Spirosoma rhododendri: one gene and its partner. The protein of the gene in region 1 binds, or shares a complex with, the protein of each later gene. Links are inferred from orthologs where the notes say so. Each region holds a gene or a part of one and is shown in the gene's direction. Other genes may lie near its edges.

Region 1 (10,252 bases):
ACCCATCGACCGGCTTTCCGGCGCAGCGGTATAGGCAGCACCGCGACGTAGCGGTCCTGTGCGTCGGTCTGCACCACGGCCTGCCACTGCCAGTCGGGGGCGGGCAGCACGGCGTCGAGGTACCAGCTATAGCCGTAGAGCAACGGATTGTGGGCGTTGGCAATGCAGTCGTCCCAGGCGCGGGTGTCAAGCTGCGAACGATGAAGTAGGGTAGGGGCCACGGGTAGGTCGCGGCTACTTAAACAGGGCTTTCAGCTTCTCGACCGCGTTGCGCGTTTCCGACGGTTTGGCGACGAGATCGCTGATCGTCTGCACGGCATGAATAACGGTGCTGTGGTCGCGTCCGCCGAAGTGATAACCGATTGATTTGAGCGACAGATCGGTTTTTTCTTTTGCCAGATACATCGCCACCTGCCGTGGGTGCACCAGTTCGCGCTTGCGGCTTTTGGCTTTTAAATCGGCCACGGTTACGCCAAAATAATCAGCGACGGCTTCCTGCACGGAGTCGATAGTGACCTCACGCTCAGAATCTTCCACGATGTTGCGGAGCGTGTTCTTGGCCAGTTCAAGGTCGATGTCGCGCCGGTTGAGTGACGCCTGGGCAATCAGCGACACGATGACGCCTTCCAGTTCCCGAACGTTGGTATTGACGCTGTGAGCGAGGTATTCGATCACCGCATCTTCAATGTAAATACCTTCGGCCTGTAGCTTTTTCTGGATAATGGCGATGCGCGTTTCCAGGTCGGGCGTTTGCAAATCGGCCGAAAGGCCCCATTTGAAGCGCGACAGCAGCCGGTCTTCCAGCCCATCGAGGGCGCGGGGTGCCCGGTCGGAGGTCATGATGATCTGCTTGCCCGACTGGTGGAGGTGGTTGAAGATGTGGAAGAAAATTTCCTGCGTCTTTTCCTTTTTCTGGAGAAACTGCACATCGTCGATCACCAGCACGTCAACCTGCATATAAAACGACGTGAAGTCGCGGATACCATCGGTACGAACGGCGTTGAGAAACTGGTTGGTAAACTTCTCCGACGTGACGTACAGGACAAACTTATTCTGGCTGTTGTTCTTGATGTAGTTGCCAATGGCCTGCACCAGATGGGTTTTGCCCAGCCCCACCCCGCCGTAAATCATCAGCGGATTGAACGACGTAACGCCCGGCCGTTCGGCCACCGCGTAACCCGCCGACCGCGCCAGCCGGTTGCAGTCACCCTCGATGTAATTGTCGAAGGTATATACCGGGTTGAGGTACGAATCGAGCGTCAGCGAATCGAGGTCTTTGAGCTGAAACGGGCTCTTCAGAATGTCGGGGCTGACGTTGTCGGGCTTGGCCGACTGGGGCGTCTTCGTCGTCGGCATGTTCACCGTCAGCGGGCGGTTCTGCTCATTGCCTTTGTCGACGATGATCGAATACTCAAGCTGCCCTTCGCGCCCGATGGCCGTGTCGAGTGCCCGGCGCAGCGCATGGACGAAGTTTTCTTCCAGCCATTCGTAGAAAAATTCGCTCGGCACCTGAATGGTCAGGATCTTGCCGTTGAGCCGCAGCGGTACGATCGGCTCAAACCACGTGTTGAAACTCTGCTCCGGTATGATGTCCCGAATCACGGCGAGGCAACGGTTCCAGACCGTTGTTACTTCGCGTTGCGGGCCGGGTTGGGGAGTTCCGTTCACAGATAAAGCGTATTCGTTACGTAATGGGGTGCAAAAAAGGGAGACAAATGTAGGGAAATATCTGGCTTGGCAGCCTATCTCGATCTTGTTCAGGCGAAAATACCGCGAAACAAAGGCTGGGACAATGCCGTACGCGAATCCCTTCGAATAATGCAACCCCACTGTGCGCTACGATACTACGTGGCCGGATTGTCCCCGAAAAGAGAAAATACTACTTTTACCAGTAATAAGGCAACTCGCTTCGTTATGGATACATATTCTCCCCAATCGTTCGCCCCCGCGACGTTCAGCGACTGGCAAAAGCAGGTTCGCCGGGAACTGAAAGATGAGCGGGCCGACGAAGGGCTACGCTGGCTGACGCCGGACGGATTCACAATGGAGCCGTACTACACCGCCGACGCCCTGACAACCCTACCGCTGACGGCCATACAGGGCGCACAACGGACCCAGCCGGGATGGCTCAACGCGCCGGAACGGGTGGTGAAGGATGGCGGAGAGGCCAGTACCGGACTGCGGCAGCTGCTCGATAGCGGGGCCGATTCGCTGGTGCTGTCGCTGCCCGACGCGGTTGATCCGGTGTCGGTGTCGCGGATAATCAGCGGTATCAAACTAAGCGAAACGCCCGTTTTTTTCAGAACCGGCAAACCCGACGAACTGGTAAAAATGCTATTAAACGTCGCGCCGTACCAGTGGCGGGGCGGGCTGCTGAGCGACCCGATTGCCGCGTACGTCTATACGGGAAAAGCCGCCGATACACTACAAACGACATACGCCGAGGCCACCCGGTTGTCAGGTGGTTCACCGCGTTTCAGGACGATTTGCGCCAGTAGTCACGTGTTCCATAATGCGGGGGCTACCGCCAGTCAGGAGCTGGCTTTTCTGCTGGGGAATCTGTCCGATCAGTACGACGCGCTGACGGACGCTGGTTTGTCGATAACTGAACTGCTTGACCGGACGATACTGTCGGTGTCGGTTGGGACGGGTTATTTTCTGGAAATTGCCAAGCTACGGGCCCTACGGGTGCTGTGGTTCCGGCTGGCTGGCTGTTACGATCTGAAGAGCGTACCAGCACCCTACATCCACGCCCAGACATCGACATTCTACGATGCCAAAGCAACGCCTAACACCAACCTGCTCCGGTCGACAACTGAAGCGATGGCAGCCGTAATTGGCGGGGCCGACGTGCTGACCGTTCATCCGTTCGACGCCGTGTTGACAACGCCCTCGGCCTTTAGTGAACGCATCGCCCGCAACGTATCAGTACTGTTGAAAGCGGAAAGCTACCTCGACAAAGTGGCCGACCCATCAGCCGGGTCTTACTATATAGAAACACTGACGAATGAGCTGACCGAATCGGCCTGGACGCTATTTCTTGAACTGGAAAAACAGGGCGGTTTGCTGGCTGGGCTGTCGTCTGGTTGGGTAGGCGAGCAAATCGAGCGGTCGTGGCAGGCGAAGGTAGATGCCGTGCGTCAGGGCCGGGTGCTGGTGGGTGTCACCAAATTTCGGTTCGATGAGCCGAGTGCCGGACAGGATGCTGTGGTACCGGCTGCACAAACCGGCCTGCTACCCGACCGACGGCTGGCGGCTGAATTCGAATGATGAGTTTTTCAACACAGAGTCACGGAGAACACAGATACCGTTCTTCTTGACGGGAAAATCGACGTGTATGCGTTGGGATGAGAAACCATCGTTACGTGCTCTGTGACTCTGTGTTTAAACTAGTAATGATGAACGATGGCAAAGCGATGGATTGAGCGGCACGAATCGTTTCAGCGGGCGTTGGGCCAGCTAACAGCCGGACTGGCAGCTTATCCAGATTTGAACGAACTGGAAAAAGACGGGGCTATTTTGCGGTTTAAATTCACCTTCGAACTGGCCTGGAAAACGTTACAGGATTATCTGGCGCAGGAGGCTGGCCATGCTGATGTAAAAGGGCCGCGTGTTGTTATCAAACAGGCCATTCAGGACGGGCTGTTGACGGATGGGCATTTGTGGCTACAAATGCTCATTGATAGAAACGAACTGATGTATAGTCACGATGGAGAGAAACGCCGATTCGTATTGACCTTGATTACGGTTACTTATGTCGGTTTACTAACCAAACTAAACACGCTCTTTATTGGGAATTGACGATCACCTCCCTGGCAAAGCATTACCTTATGAAACCCGACTTCAACCGATCTGCTTCACCCGCCCAGCCAGCACCTACGAAACCGGCGGGCAAACCGTTCGTTACGGCCGAAGGCATTCCTGTCGAGACGCAGCCCGAAGCGGTAGAGCGGTTCGCGGGCGATCAGGCCGGGATTCCGCCGTATCTGCGGGGGCCGTATGCCAGTATGTATGTGCGCCAGCCCTGGACGGTGCGGCAGTACGCGGGCTTCTCGACCGCCGAAGAGTCGAATGCGTTCTATCGGCGCAACCTGGCTGCCGGGCAAAAGGGACTATCGGTGGCGTTTGATCTGGCTACGCACCGGGGCTACGACTCCGACCACCCGCGCGTCGTGGGCGACGTGGGTAAGGCGGGTGTGGCTATCGATACGGTGGAGGATATGAAGATTCTGTTCGATCAAATTCCACTGGATCAGATGTCGGTGTCGATGACCATGAACGGGGCTGTGCTGCCGGTGATGGCGTTCTACATCGTCGCGGCTGAAGAGCAGGGCGTATCGCCGGAAAAGCTGTCGGGCACCATTCAGAACGACATTCTGAAGGAGTTTATGGTACGGAATACGTATATCTACCCGCCTGAACCGTCGATGCGGATTGTGGGCGATATTTTCGCGTACACCAGTCGCCACATGCCCCGCTTCAACTCGATCAGCATCAGCGGCTACCACATGCACGAAGCGGGTGCCCCGGCACATATCGAGCTGGCCTACACGCTGGCCGACGGGCTTGAATACATCCGGACGGGGTTGCGGGCGGGCATGGGTATCGACGATTTTGCGCCCCGGCTGTCGTTTTTCTGGGGTATCGGTATGAATCACTTCATGGAGATTGCCAAGCTGCGCGCCGGGCGGCTGCTGTGGTCGCGCATCGTTGGGCAGTTCACTCCGAACAATCCGAAGTCGCTGGCCTTACGGACGCACTGCCAAACCTCCGGCTATAGCCTGACCGAGCAGGACCCGTTCAATAACGTCGCCCGGACGACTATCGAAGCTCTGGCCGCTGTGCTGGGTGGTACGCAGAGTCTGCACACCAATTCGCTTGACGAAGCCATTGCGCTGCCCACCGACTTTTCGGCCCGTATCGCCCGAAATACGCAGCTCTATCTACAGAACGAAACAGACATCACCCGCGCTATCGACCCCTGGGGCGGCTCGCACTACGTCGATTACCTGACGAGCCAACTGGTCGACAAAGCGTGGGCGTTGATTGAAGAAGTCGAAGGCTTGGGGGGTATGACCAAAGCTATCGACACCGGCCTGCCCAAGCTGCGTATCGAGGAAGCGGCCGCCCGGAAGCAGGCCCGTATCGACAGCGCGAAAGACGTAATCGTGGGTGTAAACCGCTACCAGCCCGATGTGCCTACCGACATCGAACTGCTTGAAGTCGACAACAAAGCCGTGCGCGACGCTCAGCTAAACCGACTGGCGCGGGTAAAGGCCGAGCGCGACCCGGCGCAGGTCGAACGGGCACTGGCTGCACTAACGGAAGCTGCTCAGGGAACCGATAACCTATTGGAACTGGCTGTCGACGCAGCCCGGCACCGGGCTACGCTGGGCGAAATTTCCGACGCGCTGGAGCAGGTATTCGGGCGGCACAAAGCCACGATTCGGGCCGTATCCGGGATTTATTCGGCGGAAGTGTCGGATGACGAAAACTTCCGGCTGGCGCGGCAGCTGAGCGATCAGTTTGCCGAACTCGACGGTCGCCGTCCCCGAATTCTGGTTGCGAAGATGGGGCAGGATGGGCACGACCGGGGCGCTAAAATCATCGCGACCAGTTTTGCCGATCTGGGCTTCGACGTCGACATGGGGCCGCTGTTTCAGACGCCCGCCGAGGTGGCCCGTCAAGCCGCCGAAAACGACGTGCATATCGTGGGCGTGTCGAGTCTGGCGGCAGGGCATAAGACACTAGTGCCGCAGCTAATTGAGGAGCTGGCGAAACTGGACCGGGCCGATATTATGGTCATTGCGGGGGGCGTCATCCCAGCAGGCGACTATCAGTACCTGTACGACGCGGGCGTTAAAGGCGTGTTTGGCCCCGGCACAGTCATCTCGATAGCCGCCCAAAAAATCCTGAATGAGCTAATGACCGAACTGGCGGAATAGGTGAGATACTAGCAACAGAATCAGGCGGGTTGGTTAGCCGCTATTGCGGCTCGACAGCTGGAAGCTGCCGGAGACACTCGACAATCCGTTCAGCCGCGCGGCCATCCCAGAGTGGAATAGTTGTTTTGGGGCTCTGCTGGCGGGTTAGGGCCGCGTCGACTGCTTCCAGAACGGCCGTCGGGGTCAGGCCGGGGATAAGTCGATTCGTACCCAGTGACGCCGTAACGGGTCGTTCGGTGGTGGTGCGGAGCGTCAGGCAGGGTACGTTGAGGTAAGTCGTTTCTTCCTGAACACCGCCCGAATCGGTCAGCACAATGGCCGCGTTTTCCAGCAGATTCAGAAACTCCAGATAGCCCTGTGGGTCCAGCAGCCGGACGTTCGGCGTGGCCGTCAGCCTATCCAGCAACTCGTGCCGAATCAGGCTGGCGCGGGTGCGTGGATGCAGCGGAAACAGCACCGGTCGGCGTTTAGCCAGTTCCGTCACAATCTCTACGACGCTACGAAGCCCGGTTTCGGTGTCGACGTTGGCGGGGCGATGCATGGTCAGCAACACGTAACGTTTCGGCAATAAACCCAGCTTACCAATTGTATTCAGCGCTGTGGCGGCCGGGCGATGATGCACCAGCGAATCGATCATGAGATTACCCACGAGCCGAACCTTCGCGTCGGGAATGCCTTCCCGGTGGAGATTGTCCAAACCCGCTTGCTCAGTCACGAACAGCAGGTCGGCCAGGTGATCGGTCAGGATGCGGTTGATTTCTTCGGGCATCTGCCGATCGCCGGAGCGCAGCCCCGCTTCGACATGCGCCACCCGGATACCCAGCCGTGCAGCTACCAGCGCGCAGGCCAATGTACTTGTTACGTCGCCCACAACGACGAGCCAGTCGGGTTGTTCCCGCGCCAGAATCGGTTCAAAACGCAGCAGAATATCGGCAGTCTGACGGGTTGGCGTGCCGCTGTCTATGCCCAGAAAATAATCGGGCTGGGGCAGGTCGAACTGTTGGAAAAAAACGTCGCTCATCCGGGCGTCGTGGTGCTGCCCGGTATGTACGAGTTTCGACTCGATGGTTGGGTCGGCCTGAAACGCGCGGTGTAGCGGGGCTACCTTTACGAAGTTGGGCCGGGCCCCGACAACGGTAAGAATCTTCACGAAGCAAGGTAAGCAGAATCCGTCGACCCACGGGGTCGTTGCTCCGCAATCAGGCTGCCATTGCCTGATATACGAATTGCCATTGGTCGACGTTGGCGTTGATGTCGAAACGCTGCCGGGCCAGCGTAGCCGCCTGACTGCGGTAGTGCTGATACTGCTCCGGCGACATGCTCAGGTAGCGGTCAATTTCTTCTTGCAGTGCCGTAGCATCGTTTGGCACCCAGCTACCCGCCTGCTCGGCTTCCAGCACTTCCCAGGGCGTACCCGTCGACGCAATAACCGGCGTGCCCTGCGCCAGCGATTCAAGCACCACATTGCCAAAACTCTCCGACTTCGAGGGCAGGATCGTTATCAGCGCATCGGCATAAAACTGGTCTTTGATCGCGCCCGTCACCAGTCCTGAAAAAACGATTTTCTGGTGCAGATTAAGCCGCCGAATCTGTTCGCGCAATTGCTTTGCGTAGACTGGGTCCGACTCCGGCCCGGCAATAATCAGTTCGTAGTCGCTCTGCCGGAACAGGGCCGACTGGCCCAGCGCGTCGATCAGTTTATCGATGGCTTTGATGGGATGAATCCGGCCCATAAACAGCAGATAAGGCCGGGCTTTGCGGTCGACGGGCAGGGGAATGTCCATCATGTTGCGTACTTCGCTGACGGTGGCGCAGGGGCCGAACTGTTGCCGGATATAGGTCGCTTCGGCGGGGCATGTGGCGTGAAACAGCACCTGCTTCCGCAAGAGCCAGATCAGGCTCAGCACTGCTTTCTTGATGCGCGGACTATAGTCGAGCGCGGGCGGGCTGAGTTCGCCGTGGGGCGACCAGATAACCGGTTTGCCCAGCAGCCGCGCCAGCACCGCCAACACCAGCGAACTGGGGTAGAACAGGCTGTTTAGGTGAACGACATCGGCTTTGCGCATAGTCCGCCAGCCCTGCCAGATGTGGCGGAAGGGCAGGTAAAAATGCGGATTCCGCGTGTAAATAACCTGTCCGCAGTCCATCGTCAGCCATTTGTCGAGCGGGACGGACGACTGCTGCCCCTGCGCCGTTGCGATGACGAATACCGAGTGTCCGGCGCGGGTCAGGGCGCGGGCCTGCCAGTAGATCGTGTTGCTTGGCCCGCCGATGTGGCAAGGGTAAAACCAGTCGGCCGACATTAGAATGGTCATACGAACTATATCGTTAACGGTGGTAAGGAATCAGGCGTTGGTACTGAGTCAGATAGTGAACAGCAATCATTTCGGGCGAAAAACGCCGGGCGTTTCGGTAGCCAGCATCGATTAGCTGTTGCCGGTAAGCCGTGTCGTTGATGAGTCGCGATACGCCCTGCTGAATAGCTTCGGTATCAGCAGGATCGACCAGGTGAGCCGCGTCGCCAGCTACATCGCGCAGGGGCGAAATCGCTGACGTCAGCACCGCCCGGCCAACAGCATTGGCTTCTACAATAGGCATACCAAAACCTTCATACGTCGACGTAAATGTTACTAAATCTGATTCAGTGTAAATTTTTAGGATAGAGGTTGAATCAAGGTTCTGGTACGATTCGTAGTGAATGGCGTTTTGCTGAAGTCGTTTCCGCAGATCGGGCGTGAGCGGCCCAACGAGCCGTAGTGTGCAGGGAATGCCCGTCAGCGCATCGAGCAGGCGCGGAATATTTTTGTGAGATGCCGTACCGACCTGTAGAATGATTGGGTTTATCGTGTTGAAATCAGCCGGTTGGGCGAGAAAAGCCGGATCGACAGCGTTGGGCACTACTATGACTTTTTCGGCCACACGCCCAACGTACCGAAGCAGATCCTGCCGCGTTTTTTCGGAAATCGTCGTCACGACGCGCGCCCGTCGGATGGGCAGGTAATACCAAATCAGCCAGAACAGGGCGTAGCGCAGGGGGCGGTGTCGGAAGCGTTCGAGCGGAATGCAGTCGTGAATTGTTAGTACGGTGCGCGACGCGGGTAGGGCCAATGCCGCGTATTGCACGTCGCCGGTGATGTGAACGATTCCCTGGAATCGCTGCCGCCGGATGAAGCGCAGGTTGTGCCAGACATCGCGCAGGCTACGGCTGACACGGGGCAGATAGACCGAATCTGGCCCGGTGCCGGTCTGCTGACCCACGGCCTGCCGAATCGTGCCGAACAGCGTTTCGATACTGTAGCCGGTGCCGGGGCTACGAAATAGGTACGTGATACGCATGGCTGTTAGAGCTGAATCGAAAATCGCTTCAGCAGCCCGTACAGCACCAGCAGAAATAAAGCGTTGTTGAGTAGACTTCCCCAGGTCGAAAGCAGATCCGTTTCCATGGTCAGGCACCCTACAAACAGCATGGGAAGCCACAAAATAAGCGTTGGTTGCTGTTTCGCCAGTTGAAAAACGCGCCGGAACACGTAGCCTAGCAACCCGCCATAGCCCAGGGCAAATAGCAGCCCGCCGTAGCCAAAATTGACGTAGCCCTCACCCAGGGGCGACAGGTTGATGCTGGTATTTTCCGACTGTGGGAGCGATGTGAACCGCCGAATGTTTTCGTAGCCGCCCGTCTGCGGTTTGCCTGGCCACAGCAGGCGCGGCACGAACGGATACACCAGCGAGAGGAGCACTTCGCCCCCGGCGTAAGGCTCGTGCCGTGGTACTTTCGCCATCGCGCTGCCAATCATCAGGCCTTGGTTGAAGCGCATAAACGAACTGAAAAAATGCGCCGGTGTCAACAGCTTTGACGGGTCGGTCAGGCGGTCGGCGAGCAGTTCGCCCATTAGCCCGGCGTTGCCGCTGCGTTCCTTCCGGGTATGGCCCCATGTGCTGAAGCGGTACTCAGCCTTTACCGACTGAATCAACAGTAGCAGGGCAAACGCCGACGTGACGAAGGCGGTTTTGGTTGTAGCCGACAGTGGGGTAGTTCGCCCGGTCGTCAGAAACAGCGTCAGCAACATCAGCCAGAAAAACAACTCACCGAACATTCCTTCCCGGATGGTATACATGCCCAGCACAACCACGACCAGCCCGACGATGAGCCAGCGCAGCGGACTTCGGGCGTACCAGGTATACAAAACGCTGATAAACAAGCAGTAAGACGGGATATGGCTAACGAACGTTGGCGCGCCCGGCATCAGCGTGCGAACGCCATAACCCGCTAGGCCGATCAGTAGCAGGACTAATCCCGCCCGCTGGTT
Region 2 (10,086 bases), 2.1 Mb from region 1 along the record:
GCAAAGACGTACTCGCCAAATGTTACGGCGGTGATATTTCGCGGAAACGCAAACTGCTCGACAAGCAGAAGAAAGGTAAGAAACGCATGCGTCAGGTCGGTAACGTCGAGATTCCACAGGAAGCGTTCATGGCCGTGTTGAAAATCAACTAGATGCCATCGGGTACTTTACAATTCGATGCAAAGGGGCATCTGATGCCCTACGAGTTGATTGAAACAGACTGGAACTCGTTCGAGAATGTATTTGGCTGGAACGAGCATCGGCGTGATCTAATCAGCATGTTGCGGTCTTTCATTTTCTCGCTAAACAAGTTGTCGATCCTAACTATTACGTTGTGGATAGATGGTAGTTTCGTCACGAAAAAAGAGTATCCGAACGACATAGACGCGGTGATAGTCATACCGGCCTTCTATCACCATCGTTTTGAGCACCAGATGCGGACGCTTCGTGATCAATATCCACATCTTGATCTGTATTTTGTGCGATTGATTGAGCCGGGTGAACGTAATTATTTTCTGTATCTTTCCGATCGCACACAGTGGTTTTTTCAGTTTACCACGACAAAACCTGATCGGGTTACGCGCACGAAGTTCTCCAAAGGATTTGTTCAAATCACCTGGCATGATGAATCAATCTCATAATCTGCGAAGTGAAATAATCGATGTCCTGGGTCGAATTGAGCAGTTGAACGAATTAATTCAACTGCATACGGAGCAGCGACCCGCTGATTCATTGGCCATAGAGGGCTACGAACGGCTTAGAGGTCAATACATTCAGCAATTGGAAGAGCTGTTGTCATACCTGCACATTCGGGCAGACATTCAATTGAGAGCAGCATAGCCGTACGGCATTTAGATTAGTCAGGGTATGGATAAACCGTCAACTAAACCACGGTTTGCCCATACCCTGATTCATTCCTATAGCTAAGACTTCCCAACGCTGTATGAATCAGTCGTCGGCGCCATCGGGTTCGTTGCCATTACCATTGCATCGGTTTCACTGATTCGCGCACACAGTATCAATTCATAGACATACGTGTCCGTTGTCAAATCCACACAAGGCAGGGTATTCATGCTGACTTAAAACTATCCGGCCTACTGTGGGTTAATCAGACAAACCCGGCAAATCAGGACTTCGGTTTGCGCTAATTCACTAAAAAGACACAGTCATGGCAAATTACGATACGGTAACCCAGGCAATGGAATCCCTCCACGAACGTGGGTATACACACCAATTTGACGCTCAAAACGATCACCTGACCGAACAGGACAGCGATGTAAAGTTGAAGGGTGATGATTTTTTAGTCGATGAGTTTCACCGGTTCGAAGGCACATCAGACCCCGGCGATGAGATGACAGTCTATGCCATCACGACCAACAACGGCAAGAAAGGTGTGTTCGTAGCAGCTCAGGGTACGTACTCAGCCGTTTCGCCCGAACTGATGGCAAAATTCAACGTGGGTGAGCGGCCGACGGTCAATACTGATGGGGCTGTGCAGCCGATTGATCCGTTTGCGGCAAACTGATAAGCATTTTACCCATAATTCCAAGAATTAGACCCGGAAGCTGATAAAGTTTTCGGGTTTTTGTTTATCTTTGCGGCCCTTATAAAAAAGTAAGCCGTTCTTTTTCAGTGCTGATCTGCTATGAAGTTATCTGAATTTAAATTCGATTTGCCCGACAGTCTCATTGCCAAATACCCGGTTGAGCGGGGCGAATCGCGGCTGATGGTCGTCGACCGCAAGGCCAAAACCATTGAGCACAAGCAGTTTTCAGACATACTGAGCTATTTCAACGATGGTGACGTAATGGTCATCAACAACACGAAAGTGTTTCCCGCGCGGCTCTATGGCAACAAGGAAAAAACCGGTGCCAAAATCGAAGTTTTCCTGCTGCGGGAGTTGAACCGTGAAATGAAACTGTGGGACGTACTGGTCGATCCAGCCCGCAAGATTCGTGTCGGCAACAAATTGTATTTCGGCGACAGCGACCTCGTTGCTGAAGTAATTGACAATACAACCTCGCGCGGCCGCACGATCCGGTTCCTGTTCGACGGCAATCACGAGGAGTTTATGAAAGCGGTGGATGAACTGGGCGAAATGCCGATTCCCCGCGAAATCAACCGCGACGTTGAAGAAGCCGATCGCGATTATTACCAGACCGTTTTTGCGCAGCACGTTGGTGCAGTAGCAGCCCCCACGGCGGGCCTGCACTTCACCCGCGCGATGATGAAGCGGATGGAGATCAAAGGCATTCACTTTGCGCCGGTTACACTGCACGTCGGGCTGGGCACGTTCCGGCAGGTCGATGTTGAAGATCTGACTAAACACAAGACCGATTCGGAAAATTACCGCATCGGCGATGACGCTGCGCAAATCGTCAATACGGCCCTCGACGCGGGCAAGCGGGTTTGTGCCATCGGTACAACGTCGCTGAAAGCTGTTGAATCGTCGGTATCGGCAAACAGTCGGCTCAAGCCTGTTGAAGGCTGGACGGACCGGTTTATTTTCCCTCCTTACGATTTCAAAATTGCTAACTCGCTGCTGACCAACCTGCACCTGCCGGAGTCGATTCTGGTGATGATGACGAGTGCGTTTGGTGGTCACGAGCTTATCAAGGAAGCGTATCAGCAAGCCATCAAGGAGAAGTACCGCTTCTTCACCTACGGTGACGCGATGCTGATTCTATAATTTTTTTGACAGGAGTACAGGATTCGAAAAGTTAACAATCCTGTACTCCTGTCGATTCATAAACTCGTCGGGTACTAATCAGTCTGGGTTGTAGCTTTGTGCTATCGACCACTGATTAGTACCCGACGAGTTTTGAGTAACTACGCCATCATCGTTGCCGGCGGCAGCGGTAGTCGGATGAAAGCCGATATACCCAAGCAGTTTCTGCTGCTGCGCGACAAGCCCATTCTACAACACACGCTTGAACGCTTTCTGGCCGTTCTGCCAGCGTCGCAACTCATTCTGGTGCTACCCGCCCGTGAGCAGGATAGCTGGCGGGCTCTCTGCGAACAACACCAGTTTTTTCCCGGTATTCAGACCATCGACGGCGGAGCATCCCGATTTCAGTCGGTACGGTGCGGCCTGGCGGCTATCCCCACAACAGGCACGCTGGTTGCGGTACACGACGGCGTCCGACCGTTTATTTCACCTGACATTATCCAGAACAGCTTTGACACAGCCGAACGGCTGGGATCGGCGGTGACGGCGGTACTGGTAAAAGATTCCGTGCGTATAGTCGACGCCGATGGGCGCAGCCGCGCCGTTGACCGGCGGCAGTATCAGCTTGTACAAACGCCCCAAACGTTTCGGCTCGACTGGTTCCGGCAGGCGTTTGCAGTTGACGAGCAGCCATTTTTTACCGACTGCGCCAGTGTGCTGGAGTTTTCGGGCTTCCCAATTTCGTTGATCGAAGGAGCCTATGAGAATATCAAAATCACGACCCCCGACGATTTACGCTGATCCCCGCTGCCTATGCGTCACCGTCTTACGCCCGAACAGTACGCCGATGGTATCCGGCAGGGCGACCGACTATTGTTGAGTCGGGCTATTACGCTGGTTGAAAGTCGCCGGGCCGACGATCAGGCATTGGCACAGGCGGTACTGGGGCGAATACTGCCCGATGCCGGCAAGGCAATTCGGGTGGGCATTACGGGTGTACCGGGCGTGGGAAAAAGCACGTTTATCGAGTCGTTTGGCACACACCTGACGCAACTCGGCCATAAGCTGGCGGTGCTTGCCATTGACCCAACCAGTCAGCGATCGGGCGGGAGTTTACTGGGCGACAAAACGCGCATGGAAACGCTGTCGATGAACCCGTCGGCTTACATACGGCCTTCCCCGGCGGGCGACTCGCTGGGCGGGGTTGCCCATCACACCCGCGAAACGATGCTGCTCTGCGAAGCGGCAGGTTTCGACGTGATTCTGGTCGAGACGGTGGGCGTTGGGCAGTCGGAAACAGTCGTACATGGGTTGGTCGATTTCTTTCTGCTGTTGATGCTGGCTGGCGCGGGCGACGAGTTGCAGGGGATGAAACGGGGGATCATGGAACTGGCCGACGGACTGGCCATCACCAAAGCTGATGGCGACAACGTACCCCTCGCCCGACGCGCCCAACTCGACTACGCCAACGCCCTGCACTTGTTTCCACCCACCGGCACGGGTTGGTCGCCCCCGGTATTGACCTGCTCAGCACTGTCCGGCGAGGGCATACCGTTACTCTGGCAGACGATCGTCGATCATCAGCGGCAGATGCAGCAAAACGGTGTGTTTCTACAACGTCGGCAGGAACAGCAGCTCACCTGGTTTCGCGCTCTGCTCCGACACCAGCTCGACAGCCGTTTCTACAATCAGTCGGGAATGCGGGAACAACTCGCAGCGCTGGAAGCGCAGATCCGGCAGGGAACGTTGCTTCCCGTTGCCGCCGTTCAGGTATTGTTAGCGAGTGAGTAGCCTGGCGGGTACTCCAGCTACACGTTAAAATACGGGTCGATTTTGCTTTTACGGATATGTATAAATCACTGTTGCTGCTGACTGCCTTGCTGCTGAATCTGTCGGCGTGGGCACAGCGCGATACAACAATTACCATTACGACGTCGGGCGGGTTGCAGTTCGATCAGAAGCGATTGGTTGTGAAGCCGAACACGCGGTTGCATCTGGTTTTTCTCAACAAAGACGACATGGCCCATAACCTCGTCGTTACCCGGCCGAACGCCCGGCTGCGGGTGGTTGAGTTTGCGCTGGCGCTGGGCGACAAAGGGCCTGCCATGCATCACGTTCCGGCTATGGATGATGTGCTGGCGCATACCGTCAGTGTGGAGCCCGGTGCTGCTGATTCGTTGACGGTCAGGGTAGCCGACGGCGCTTACCCGTTTGTTTGCACCTATCCGGGGCACGGAGCCGTCATGTACGGTGTCGTTTACGCAACGAATGAGCCGGAGAAGCTGCCCGACCCCAAAACCGACCGCAACCTGCCCAATCTGGATCGCGTAGCCGAAGTTGGTATGCACCAGCACGCCAAAGCGTCGGGGCACCCCTATCCGCTGACACTCCCCGCCGTCTGCCGAACGTTTATGGCCGACTGCGGCCCGGCGGCTATCGCGGTCGGCCTGCCCGGTGCCGATGGTGGCCAATCGTACGTGTTCGACGCGGGTTCGTGTCGACTGCGTTATGCGTGGTCGGGGGGCTTTGTCGACAATACGGAGCAATGGGACGGGAAAGGGCAGCGGTTTACCACCGTTGTGGGCGACATCTACTACCGCGATACCGACGGGTTTCCGTGGCGGGTAGGTAGCCAAACGCCCGTTGTGCAGTTCAAAGGCTACCGCCTGATCGACCGGTACCCGGAATTCCGGTATCTGGTCAATGGTGTGGAAATCCGTGAACTGGTCCGGGCACGGGCGGGTGGTCGCGGGCTGGTGCGAACGTTTACCATTTCCCCCACCCGGCAACCACTGACCTTTAACGCCACGGCTCAGCCGGGCATTCAGTACAAACCTTCGGCCGGGCGGCTACAAAACAATCAGGTTCGGCTACCGGCTGGTACGCGTCAGTTTTCGCTTACGCTCTCAACGCTTTAATCTATGCTGCTCACCCTCCTGGCATCGCTGTGTTTCTGGGCTGCCCCCACCGATACGATTTCGGACTATTACACCATCGAAACGATTCCGACACCTGCCGGTCTGACGGTCGAAACGGGCGGGCTAACCTTTCTGCCCGACGGGCGACTGGCAGCCTGCTTTCACCGGGGTGAGGTAATGTTGTACAACCCCAAAACAAAGACTTGGAAGCTGTTTGCCGAAGGTCTGCACGATCCGCTGGGCATACTCGCAGTCAGCAATCGTGAACTGCTGGTGATGCAACGCCCCGAACTGACCCGCCTGACCGATACCAACGGCGACGGTGTGGCCGATACCTACGAAACGGTAGCCGACCAGTTTGGTATGTCGGGCAACTACCACGAATTTGCGTTCGGCCCCGTCCGCGACAGCAAGGGTAATCTGTACATCAGCCTGAACACAGCATCCAACGGCGCGGGTATCCGTGACGAGTTACGGGGACAGTACGACTCGCTGGGACGGCCGGGGCGGATGTATGCCTGCGTACCCTACCGGGGCTGGGTTATGCAGATTACGCCCAATGGCAAAGTGAAACCGTATGCCAGTGGCTTTCGGTCGCCAAATGGTCTTGGCATCGACGCGCAGGGGCGGCTACTGGTCACCGACAACCAGGGCGACTGGCTCGGTACCAGTAAACTCTACAACGTGGAAGAAGGTAAGTTCTACGGTCACCCAACGAGTCTGGTCTGGCGACCCGGCTTTCCCGATATCGACCCGCTGACGCTTTCGCCCCAAACCCTCGACAGCATGCGGACGGTCGAAAGTATCGCTTTTCCGCACGAGATTATGGCGCACTCGCCTACCCAGATGGTAGTCGACAACAGCGGTGGCAAATTTGGCCCTTTCGCTGGTCAGACGTTCGTTGGCGAGATGGATTTTCCGCACCTGCTGCGCGTTTTGCCCGACATGGTCGACGGACAGATGCAGGGCGCATGCGTACCTTTTTTCGCGAAAGGTGGGTCGAACGGGACACCGCTGCGGATTGGCAACAATCGACTGGCTTTTTCGCCCGACGGTAGTTTATGGCTGGGCCAAACCGACCACGGCTGGCTGGGCGACCGGGGCCTTCAGCGCATCCGATACACGGGCGGTACGCCACTCGATATTCTGGCGATGACACTCACCCCAACCGGATTCGATCTGACATTCACGCAGCCCGTCGACGAAGCCACTGCCCGTCAGCTGGCAAACTATCAAGTCCGCTCCTACTATTACGAGTACCACCGCGCCTACGGCTCGCCACAGAAAGACGTACAGACGGTGCCAGTTACCGCAGTACAACTCTCGCCCGACCGCCGAACGGTATCGCTGACGCTATCGCAACTGCGTCCGAAGCGTATTTACGAGCTGCATCTGGCCAAGCTGACCGCCGGTTCGAAGCAATTGATGAACTCCGTTATCTGCTACACATTGAATCGGCTTCGTACGCCCGCTGTCGGCCGGGCAAACTAGAAGTGTTCCGGGGTATAAACGCAAAAAGGGCGAACCGTCGGGTCCGCCCTTTTCAATATACTGATATATCCTACGAGTTGCCTAACGTCCGGTCTGGCTCATCGGCACGCTTCGCCGGGATTGCGCCGTCTTCCGTGGTTGTGTTCCAATCGGCATCGGCCACTTTATGACCCATGGAGTCGCTGGAATCAACAACGGATGCGCCTTCTCCGCTCGCTTCAGCATCATTGCCTTCGGCAGCTAACGCTTCGGCCTGCTGGTAATCGCCCGGCACATCGGTGTCGTTGCTGCTCGCTACGCGCGACGGCATATCGTTGTCTAGGTTTTTATCGTTCAACTGGGCCAGCTCGGGCGCGATACCCATCGTACTGTGCATTTGTTGAGCCGCGTACGACTCCGTGCTTTCTTTGCGGCTGTTGCTGCTAACGCTCATGGCTCTGTTCGGTTTAGTTGTTTCGTTGAGTAATTGCTATTACTAGCTTATCAGTAGGCAGGCTGGTTGTCGAGGTCTGTGCCGATCTGGCTGATCTGCTCCTCGTCGGCCTCGTCATTGCCAGTTGGCTGTGTGTTGTCCGGGTCGCCTTCATCATCTTCGTCGGCTTGCTCCTTCGCCGGAACTTCGGCGTCGGGTGTACCAACTTCGTCTGCCGACGCATAATCGTCGGGGCCACTCGTTGTCACATCGACCGTGCTGGTATTCGTCCGGTTTTCACCGCTAGTAGCACTTTCCATGCCTTCGTCCGTCACCTGCATCTGACTATCGTCCATATCATTCATGCGGAGCAGGCCATTTTCGCTATCCATATCTGTGCTACCAATGCCCCGGTTGTTGCGGCCATCCTGACCGCCAACTACCGTTTCGCTGTCGAGGCCATTCGCTGAGTTTTCTTCACTCTCGCGATGCTTATTGTCGATATTGGCCCGATCCTGATCGCTTCCGTCGGTGCCGAGCGGCTGCTCCTGCTTGCCAGCTATCTGAGCATCCTTCATTGAGTAATCGTCCTGTTCGTCACTCATCTTATTACATTGTTTACGTATTGATTAGAACTGACGATACCGGCAAAAGTTTTTAAAAAGATCGCGCGGCTGCCCACGAAACAGGGTGTCAACCGGCTTTTTCGGTGAACAGGTAAAACTCGTGTTCGGTAGTCGTCAAAATCTTTGTATCAAGTACTGAACATACATCGATATTAAGTTTAGGCGTAGTGATAAATACTCAAATTTTGTACGATGATTTCAGTATCCGGCTATTCGTTGTTACCTATCGCGCCACCTCCACCAACTTGATTCACTTATTCAACGGAGCTTTATTTATTGGACGGTAGGCCGGATTCTGGCTTCATCTCAGTTATTTTGCAGCACGTCTTTTTTAATGTTCATACATAGAGACGGTTACAGCCTCGACGATTTAGCTGACCGCCCCGGTGGACAGTACTCTAAATAGCAGTTTTAATAGTTGGATAAAGCGTAATGTGAAAAGCGGACTGACCTTGTCGGACCGCTTTTTTGTTTTCATCCGCCAGCCATAAAAAAGGCCCCGCTACTATGCAGCGGGGCCTTTTTGCCATAGAGCAGATATCGCTAGTCTACATCCCAGAACAAACGGGTTGAGAAGACGTCGATAGTGCCCTGTGCCGTTACGTTAGCGGTATTCGACCCGCCTTCCGTATTTGGGTAGAACAGCCGCAATGGACGACGGGCATCCGGCACCTGTACACTTTGTGGCGTAACGGGCAGATTGGTCCGGCGATATTCGGCCCACGCTTCCAGACCGCTGAAATTGGTCAGTGCCACCCACTTCTGGTAGGCGATAGCCGCCAGTTTATCCGTCGATGCTGTCCAGTCATAATTGTTGACTTTGCTTCCTTTGAAAGCAGACGCACCCGTTGAACTGGCGCCCAATACGCGGAACGACTGAACAATGCCTTCTTCAAAGTAAGCCTGCGCCGTATTGGGCAGCGTCACATCGCTGTAACGTTGCTTGGCTTCAGCCAGCAGAAACTGAACCTCTGCCGCCGTCATCAGTATGTACGCCCGATTGTAATCGCCTTTTACGAGCAGGCTGGGGCCGACCGAAGAAGTATTGGCGGGCAGATAACCAGAGCTGGCACCGAAAGGTGTACCTGAGTAGTTGGCCGCAACTTCAGCTTTCGTACTTACCCCCGGATTATTGCTGTTTTCGCCACCGGTTGCGTAGGCAATACGCTTCAGACGCAGGGTATCCCCGTTCATTTTTAGCGTATTGATCAGAAACTGAGTTGGGCGCGGGTAGTTGTTGAGTGCGCGCTTCGCCCCTGTTTCGCTATACCCCCATCGATCATAGGCAGGGTTGAGCTGCCCGGCTGCCGGCTGGAAGAACGATGGGCCACCAATGCTGGCTTCGTAACCCGTCAGAAAGCCCGATCCTTCCGTTACGATCTTGTTGATCTCCGGCTTGATATACGAATCACGGCCCGTAATGCGCGACTGGCGAATTAGAATCCGCATCTTCAACGAATTGGCAAACTGCACCCACCGGGTTGTGTTACCACCAAAGGCAATATCTGCCGTACCAAAACCACCCGTGAATGGGTTTGCTTTCAGATCGACGATGGCTTCATCGAGCGACGTTATCAGGGCTTCGTACACAGCCTTCTGATCGTCGAACTTAGGGGCCAGTACCGAAGCCCCTTTCAGAGCATCCGTATAAGGAATGTTGCCATACATATCGACCAATTGCTGGAAGATCATCGCTTTCATCACCTTCGCCGGGCCTTTCAGAAACTTCTGGCTGTTGGCATCGGCGTTGTTGATCACGAATTGGTAATCCTCCAGATTATCGTAGAACGTGTCCCAGTAGTTGAAATCGCCGTTCGTAAACTGGTAGGCAAACTGGGCCGTGTTGATGATGTACCCGTTGCCCTGCGACCATTGTCCGGCCCAATAGAAACCAAGTTCGTTGGCGTTCTGACCGGCGTTACCAGCATTGTTACCCGCCAGATTCGTTGCGGTGACGTTCAACGCGTTCGT

The links.
Region 2: the proteins of scpA (region 1) and meaB are in contact, whole or in part, in a crystal structure (PDB 8DPB), measured with the Methylorubrum extorquens proteins. The link is inferred for Spirosoma rhododendri from one-to-one orthologs. Residues at the interface, in SOR27001.1 of Methylorubrum extorquens: Glu577, Glu578, Asn579, Asp580, Gly581, Arg582, Arg583, Arg585, His596, Ala604, Ser605, Ala608, Asp609, Gly611, Phe612, Asp613, Val614, Asp615, Ile616, Gly617, Pro618, Leu619, Glu625, Arg628, Gln629, Val631, Glu632, Asn633, Asp634, Glu661; in SOR26638.1 of Methylorubrum extorquens: Arg20, Ala21, Ala24, Arg25, Thr28, Ser32, Arg33, Arg34, His37, Thr98, Gly99, Gly100, Ser101, Ile102, Leu103, Lys106, Thr107, Ala110, Ala113, Ile114, Asp115, Arg116, Ala118, Phe119, Ile120, Arg121, Pro122, Pro124.

What each region holds. Positions count from the first base shown.
Region 1 is NZ_CP051677.1:701,249-711,500, reverse strand. The notes cover bases 3,406-6,387. They hold scpA (methylmalonyl-CoA mutase), read left to right. Parts: upstream 3,406-3,830; coding sequence 3,831-5,945; downstream 5,946-6,387. Other genes in these bases: wecB (non-hydrolyzing UDP-N-acetylglucosamine 2-epimerase), read right to left, coding at 5,986-6,387; HH216_RS02730 (HI0074 family nucleotidyltransferase substrate-binding subunit), read left to right, coding at 3,406-3,801. In the rest of the region: HH216_RS02745 (GNAT family N-acetyltransferase), read right to left, coding at 1-221; chromosomal replication initiator protein DnaA, read right to left, coding at 235-1,668; HH216_RS02735 (methylmalonyl-CoA mutase family protein), read left to right, coding at 1,915-3,270; more of wecB, read right to left, coding at 6,388-7,095; HH216_RS02715 (glycosyltransferase family 4 protein), read right to left, coding at 7,145-8,260; HH216_RS02710 (glycosyltransferase family 4 protein), read right to left, coding at 8,274-9,281; HH216_RS02705 (hypothetical protein), read right to left, coding at 9,287-10,252. UniProt on the Escherichia coli protein: Catalyzes the interconversion of succinyl-CoA and methylmalonyl-CoA. Could be part of a pathway that converts succinate to propionate.
Region 2 is NZ_CP051677.1:2,831,431-2,841,516, reverse strand. The notes cover bases 2,655-5,470. They hold meaB (methylmalonyl Co-A mutase-associated GTPase MeaB), read left to right. Parts: upstream 2,655-3,481; coding sequence 3,482-4,459; downstream 4,460-5,470. Other genes in these bases: HH216_RS11725 (plastocyanin/azurin family copper-binding protein), read left to right, coding at 4,516-5,470; HH216_RS11735 (2-C-methyl-D-erythritol 4-phosphate cytidylyltransferase), read left to right, coding at 2,867-3,469; queA (tRNA preQ1(34) S-adenosylmethionine ribosyltransferase-isomerase QueA), read left to right, coding at 2,655-2,689. In the rest of the region: lepA (translation elongation factor 4), read left to right, coding at 1-152; HH216_RS11750 (DUF6932 family protein), read left to right, coding at 153-641; HH216_RS11745 (hypothetical protein), read left to right, coding at 1,169-1,525; more of queA, read left to right, coding at 1,646-2,654; more of HH216_RS11725, read left to right, coding at 5,471-5,586; HH216_RS11720 (PQQ-dependent sugar dehydrogenase), read left to right, coding at 5,590-7,077; HH216_RS11715 (hypothetical protein), read right to left, coding at 7,148-7,510; HH216_RS11710 (hypothetical protein), read right to left, coding at 7,561-8,094; HH216_RS11705 (SusD/RagB family nutrient-binding outer membrane lipoprotein), read right to left, coding at 8,659-10,086. UniProt on the Escherichia coli protein: Binds and hydrolyzes GTP. Likely functions as a G-protein chaperone that assists AdoCbl cofactor delivery to the methylmalonyl-CoA mutase (MCM) ScpA and reactivation of the enzyme during catalysis.